3 regions of the Synechococcus sp. C9 genome follow, and region 2 is predicted to be linked to each of the others. Evidence: riboswitches for the same ligand, from Rfam matches in the RefSeq annotation. Region 2 holds a riboswitch; each other region holds the start of a gene.

Region 1 (2,199 bases), 1.8 Mb from region 2:
AACGGTAGAGCTTTTGGTTGCGGCGATTTACCACAATAATGTCCCGTCCCACTCTGGGTAATTGGTAGGTTAGGGTGGGATCAAAAGGTACGGGTAACAATTCCCGGGTCACATTTCGCCATTGTCCCTGACGATAGTCCAACAAAATTAACTGGGATAAACCGGGTTGTTCTGGGAAAGAAACCGGGTCATAGGGCACGCTATACGCCGCTAAATATTGCCCATTATTTTTGCGGAAAATAGCAAACTCAAACTGTTGGGGATTATCGCTGGCTTGATAGCGAATATAACCATTCGGAACATCCACGGTGGCATAATGCAAATAACGCTGACGGTTTTCAGTAGAACCCAAGGGCAAGAGGGGGGCGGGAATTCCCAGGAAATGTTCTTGGACAGAGCGAAACGGACGGGTCAGCCCAGGACTGCCTTGCAGGAATAACACGATAGTCATGGTTACTATGCCGGTCAAAATAGAATGGGAAGTCTTCATAAGCTCTAGCAAACCAACACCCTATAAACGTTAGATATTTTATCTTAATCTTAACTGAATATGGTCTGAATCATGGGGTTCCAAGGTTTATAATAATCTTAATCCAGTTGATAATCGGGGTCACCCCCGTCCTTGGTTTTGGATAGCCTGCGTAGCGTAGCCATGAGTATGGGTATTCCGGCGAAATAATCTTCTAGTAATGCAAATACATAGAGGTGCCCTTAATTATTATTTACATGAGAATTGATCTGGGGAAAGAATAGTATTGTAAGCTATAAATCTAGCCGTCGGTTTCGTTGGGGAACAGCCAACGGATGTGAAGGGGAAAGCACGGTGTGAATCCGTCACTGTCCCGCAACTGTGATGAGGTTTGGTGCCTCTAAGTCAGGATGCCCGCCGCCGGTTGACAACATAGACCAATCTGCGAGGTACGGATTGATGTTCCAGATATTGCGGCGTTCCCGGCTGGCTCTGTTGGCTGGGTTGGGTGTGTATTGGGTGGTTGGGGCGGCACAACCGGCACAGGCGATGCACATTATGGAGGGGTATTTGCCCCCTGCCTGGGCGATTTTTTGGTGGGTGGTTTTTTTGCCGTTTTTGGTCTGGGGATTTTTTGCCTTGAGGCGCATCACCCGTGAATTTCCCGAGGCCAAGTTGTTGTTGGCTTTGGCTGGGGCGTTTACGTTTGTGTTGTCGGCGTTGAAATTGCCTTCGGTGACGGGGAGTTGTTCCCATCCGACGGGGACGGGGCTGGGGGCGATCCTGTTTGGCCCTGGGGTGATGTCGGTGCTGGGGGGGCTGGTGTTGCTGTTCCAGGCGTTGCTGTTGGCGCACGGGGGGCTGACCACCTTGGGGGCGAATGGGGTTTCGATGGCGGTGGTGGGGCCGTTGGTGGCCTATGGGGTGTATCAGGGGGTGATGCGGATGACCCGGCGGCAAACGGTGGCGGTTTTTTTGGCGGCGGCGCTGGCGGATTTGATGACCTATGTGGTCACGTCTTGGCAGTTGGCACTGGCATTCCCGGCGGTAACAGGGGGAGTTGGTGCCGCTTTTGCCAAATTTGCCACGATTTTTGCCATCACCCAGGTGCCTTTGGCGGTGAGTGAGGGTCTGCTGACGGTGCTGGTGTGGAATTGGCTCCAGACCTATAGCCGACCGGAGTTGGAGTCGTTGGCGTTACTCAAAGAAGGAGCGTGAGGGCGATGCAGAATTCTTCCAAATCCATGACCGGGCTAAATTGGCTATTGCTGGCGGGGGTGGTAGGGCTGGCGGTACTGCCGTTGGTCATTACCCGGAATGGGGCGTTTGAGGGGGCAGATGGTGCGGCTACGGAGGCGATTGAGGCGATGCGACCGGATTACCAGCCCTGGGTGAACCCGGTTTTGGAACCGGCCAGTGGGGAACTGGAGTCCCTGCTGTTTGCGGTGCAGGCGGGGTTGGGGGCCGGGGTGATCGGCTATGTCCTGGGGCGGTATCAGGGGCGCAGTGCGTCCGCTCGGGATGAGCAACATTAAGGCTCGCCCTGGGCTTAAGGCGGATGAACCGGGATGCACCATCATCTGGATGTTTATGCCTATACCAATGCCCTGAGACCCCTGCCGCCGACGCAGAAGGTGGGGTTTGCCCTGGGGATGCTCACCCTGGCATTGGTGGGACAGCCGGTGACCCAAGGGGTGATTGGGCTGTGGATGAGCCGTTGGATTCTGGGG
Region 2 (2,199 bases):
TGATCTATTTTAGGGTCAAACCGCCAGACCCGGGGGTATTTTTTTTGCCACCGCCATTGGCACCAGTCCCAGGTGTGCTGTAATTTTGCCCCCAGGGGAGCCGGTTGGGTCATCTGCGCCACCTCCTGATTGTACCTATCCCGCCGTTCGGACAATTGCCCCGGATGACGTTTGAATCCCCCCAAATAACTGCTGACCACCTGCAATTCCGTCTGGTTTGCGAACTGTAACCAGAGAAAATAATCCCCCGCATATTGCCAGGATTTTAAGCGTTGTAAATCTAATTTTTGATGAACTTTTTGTGTCCAAAACGTGGATTCCTGTTGCACCCGACACCAGGCTTGGTTGTACAAACCATAGGCAAACAATTCCCGCCGGTAGGGGTAGGGCAAATCCATGTGAATCACCTGGGAATGTTGGTTGTAAATTACCCGATAACCCGTTAACCAATCCACCTGACCGGTTTGGATAATATCCGCCACCACCGCAAAGGCTTGGGGGTAATAAAAATCCCCCGCATTTAGATAGGCAATCACATCCCCTGTGGTTTGCGAAAACCCCTGCGCCAAAGCATCATACATCCCCTGGTCTTTGGCAGAATGAATATGCACATTGGGGTAATCGTAACTTTTTAATAATTCCAGGGTGTGATCCGTCGAACCCCCATCCATGACCCAATATTCCAACTGCACCCGCCCGGAACGTACTGCCGTTTGATTCAGTACCGAATCTAAGGTTTCCGCTAAGTAGGGGGCGGCATTGTAACAGGGGGTAACAATCGAAAATTTCATCTGGCAGTGGGGTTCATTCTGCATTAAAGTATAGAAGCCGGTTGGTTGGGGGGTCAGCCCAGCCAGGTAACGGGGAAAGTGTGGTGCAAATCCACCGCTGTCCCGCAACTGTGAGGGAATTGTGCGTCAATTCCTGAGTCAGGATGCCCGCCGGTGTTGTCCTAAATTCTGCGAGGTACAGATGAATGCAATTGTTTCCCCCGCCCCAGGTTAGTTGATCCTTACTCAAATCGGCACCGTTGAACCGTTTTCACCGGTGGGAATAGCCGATTTTCACAGCAATTTTCATGGAATTGGGAATAGTAGCTGTCGGGGCTTAATTCCCGGACTTACTTTCCTTGAAAATCCATCTCTAAATTGGGTGAAATTGCTATGGGTCGCTGGAATAGACGGGTTCTTTCCCGTTTTTCAAGATTAATTTTTGCAGGATTCAATTGACACAATCATTTGGGGTGTGATTTATGACCGTTGATTCCACTTTGTTTGTCTGCACCACCTGTGGGAGTACCTGGGAAGATGGCAAACGCATTGGCACCAGTGCGGGAGAATTTTTGCTTCAGGATTTGCAGGTGGCTTTAGCGGATTCGGGCATCCAACTCCAAGCCGTTAAATGTTTAAGTGCCTGCCTCAATTCCTGTGCGGTAGCGATCACTGCCCCTGGTAAATTTTCCTATGTTTTGGGGCAATTACCGGCGCAAGACCAGCGTTCGGAAACCGTAACCGCCCTGGTGCAATTAGCCCAATTACATCGGGAAAAAACGGATGGCTTTGTACCCTACGGGGAACGACCAGAATTATTAAAAAATCGGGTGTTGGGACGCATTCCGCCCCTGGTTCCGTCTAAGTAGTTCCTGGGTAATTTTATCCATTGGACATCACCAATTTTAGGGGCATCTCCTAATTTGAGTTCTCCCGAATTTCTACATCGCATGGCTAAGATGTTCGGTTGATTCCAGTAATACTGATGCCCTGTATTTCGTTCCACTTTTGAGGTAGCGATGAGTAAAATTCCAGTCACAGTAATCACTGGCTTTTTGGGAGCAGGGAAAACCACTTTAGTTCGCCAGGTATTGCAATCACCCCAGAGTGCCGGTTTAGCGGTTTTAGTGAATGAATTTGGGGAAGTGGGAATTGATGGCTCCCTATTGGAAAACTGTTGCGATACGCCGGTGGTGGAACTGACCAATGGATGCCTGTGCTGTACGGTGCAGGAGGATTTTTTACCCACCATGCGGTATTTGCTGGAGCGACCGACCCCACCGACGGGGATTTTGATTGAGACTTCCGGGCTGGCTCTGCCCAAACCCCTGGTGCAAGCCTTCACCTGGCCGGATATTCGCACCCGGACAACGGTGGATGGGGTGATTACCCTGGTGGATGGGGAGAATCTGCTCACCGGGCAATTGTC
Region 3 (2,199 bases), 1.9 Mb from region 2:
CTGCAATAAAATATCCGCCAACAAATTGCCCAGAATTAACATCACCGAACCGAGCATCAAACTCGCCATCACCAGATACAAATCCTGCGCCGTCACCGCCTGTAAAATTAAGCGACCAAGACCCGGCCAATTGAAAAAATATTCGGAAATAAAAGCACCGCTCAAGAGGGTGGCAAATTCAAATCCCAGCAGGGTAATTAAGGGGTTAATCGCATTGCGGAGGGCGTGGACATAAATCACCCGGGATTCCGGTAAACCCTTGGCACGGGCGGTACGGATATAATCTTGCCCCAGCACATCCAGTAAATTACCCCGCATCAACCGTTGCAAACCCGCAAAGCTAATAATCGTCAACGTCAAAGCCGGTAACATCAGATGCCAAAGGATGTCCAAAACCTTACCCAGGGGCGTTAAATCCACAAAATCAATGCGGGTCATGTCCCCCACCGGAAACCAACCGGTACGTTGGGCGATAAATAATAAAATTAACCCGGCGATAAAACTGGGAAACCCCTGGGCTAAATAGCTAACCCCTTGCAAAAGGTAATCCGGGCGGCGGTTTTGATAAACAGCGGCGACAATGCCCAAGGGAATCGCCAAACCCCAGGTGAGAATCAACGAAGCCACGGCTAATAATAACGTCGCTGGCACCCGTTCCCAGAGGAGTAGGGCGACGGGACGACGATAGACAAAACTTTCCCCAAAATTGCCCCGAATGGCTTGGGATAGCCACAGAAAATACTGCTCAACGGGAGATTTATCCAGCCCAAATTGTTGCCGTAGGGCTTCTATCGTTTCGGCGGAAATGGTGGGGTTTTGTTGCAGGCTATTCAAATAGTCGCCGGGTGCCAATTGAATGATGGCAAAGGACAAAGCTGATGCTAAAAATAAGGTTAAAACTGCTTGCAGAATGCGCTTGATCCAGTAACGTGCCATCGGTACCCTGGTTGCGTGGATTGCTTTTTAGAATACCTATAAGTTTACTGGAAGTTTACCAGGTAACACCACCGCTACCAAATCGGCAGGAAAAGTAACGTCTTCAGCCGGTCGGGGACATCTGCCCCTATGATATTAAAACTGACCTTTCGGGAAAATCCGGTGCGAATCCGGTGCTGTGCCGCAGCAGTGATGGGAGTTCCCTCAGCCTGAATGCCGTTGGTCGGTTTGTCCCTACATTGACCTGCGTTGCACGGGTCTAAGGAGTTGAACATGGTTGCATTTGTTTCGCATCGGGAGCCTCGGCTGGCGCCCTTGCCCCAACCCCGTCCCCTGCTGTTGATTGGTCACGGTACCCGGGATGCCCAAGGTCGGGCGGATTTTTTGAATTTTGCCCAGCAGTACGGTGCCCTCGACCCCAGTCGCCCGGTGATCCCCTGTTTTTTGGAGTTGACCGAACCCCTGATTGAGGAGGGGATTGCTCGCTGTGTGCAGGCGGGCTGGTGGGAACTGTCGGCGGTGCCCCTGTTACTCCTGGCGGCACGGCATCTGAAGTTGGACATTACCCGGGAGTTGGATCGGGCACGGGGGCAATATCCGGGGTTGACCATTCACTACGGGCGGCATTTGGGGCTGGCACCGGAAATTCTCCGCCTCTGGCAGGAACGGTTAGCCCGGGTGGATCATCCCACCATTCCCCGCAGTGAAACCGTCGTACTGCTGGTGGGGCGGGGGGCGAGTGACCCGGATGCCAATAGCGATGCGCTGAAATTGTCCCGTCTGTTGTGGGAGGGCAGTGGCTATCTGACGGTGGAAACCTGTTTTGTGGGCATTACCCATCCCCGGCTGGAGGAGGGGTGGCGGCGGGTGTGGCTCTATCAACCCAAACGGGTGATCGTCCTGCCCCATTTCCTGTTTACCGGGGTGTTGGTGCAAAAAATTCAGGCGATGGCACGGCAGATGCAGGCGGCACACCCGGAGGTGGAGGTGACGTGTCTGCCGGAATTAGGAATTACTCCGGAGCTATTTGCCCTGGTGCGCCAGCGGGAATGGGAAACCTTCGGTGCAACGATGCCCATGAACTGCGATATGTGTAAATTCCGCCAGCAGGTTCTATATGGGAATTCCCACAGCCATTCACACGACCATTCCCATCACCACCACGACCATTCCCACCATGCTCACAGTCACGGCTACGATGACCCCTACCGGGACTTGAGCCAATACCACCAGCGGATTTGGCAGTGAAGTACGATGTGATTA

Evidence for each region. Region 2 has a riboswitch for cobalamin ahead of MLD66_RS00645 (DUF1636 domain-containing protein). Riboswitches for the same ligand answer to the same signal wherever they lie in the genome.
Region 1: linked by a shared signal. The riboswitch ahead of MLD66_RS09345 (energy-coupling factor ABC transporter permease) and the one ahead of MLD66_RS00645 (DUF1636 domain-containing protein) in region 2 are both predicted to bind cobalamin.
Region 3: linked by a shared signal. The riboswitch ahead of MLD66_RS09855 (sirohydrochlorin chelatase) and the one ahead of MLD66_RS00645 (DUF1636 domain-containing protein) in region 2 are both predicted to bind cobalamin.

Annotation. Positions count from the first base shown of each region.
Region 1 covers NZ_JALAAD010000001.1:1,905,116-1,907,314, forward strand. Annotated here, with positions in the region: gene MLD66_RS09340 (hypothetical protein) at 1-451, opposite strand, end outside; cobalamin riboswitch at 762-906, shown strand; gene MLD66_RS09345 (energy-coupling factor ABC transporter permease) at 929-1,687, shown strand; gene MLD66_RS09350 (energy-coupling factor ABC transporter substrate-binding protein) at 1,693-2,004, shown strand; gene cbiQ (cobalt ECF transporter T component CbiQ) at 2,038-2,199, shown strand, end outside.
Region 2 covers NZ_JALAAD010000001.1:127,936-130,134, forward strand. Annotated here, with positions in the region: gene MLD66_RS00640 (glycosyltransferase) at 1-791, opposite strand, end outside; cobalamin riboswitch at 813-961, shown strand; gene MLD66_RS00645 (DUF1636 domain-containing protein) at 1,253-1,639, shown strand; gene cobW (cobalamin biosynthesis protein CobW) at 1,790-2,199, shown strand, end outside.
Region 3 covers NZ_JALAAD010000001.1:2,009,198-2,011,396, forward strand. Annotated here, with positions in the region: gene MLD66_RS09850 (ABC transporter permease) at 1-936, opposite strand, end outside; adenosylcobalamin (AdoCbl) riboswitch at 1,064-1,206, shown strand; gene MLD66_RS09855 (sirohydrochlorin chelatase) at 1,210-2,184, shown strand; gene MLD66_RS09860 (geranylgeranyl reductase family protein) at 2,181-2,199, shown strand, end outside.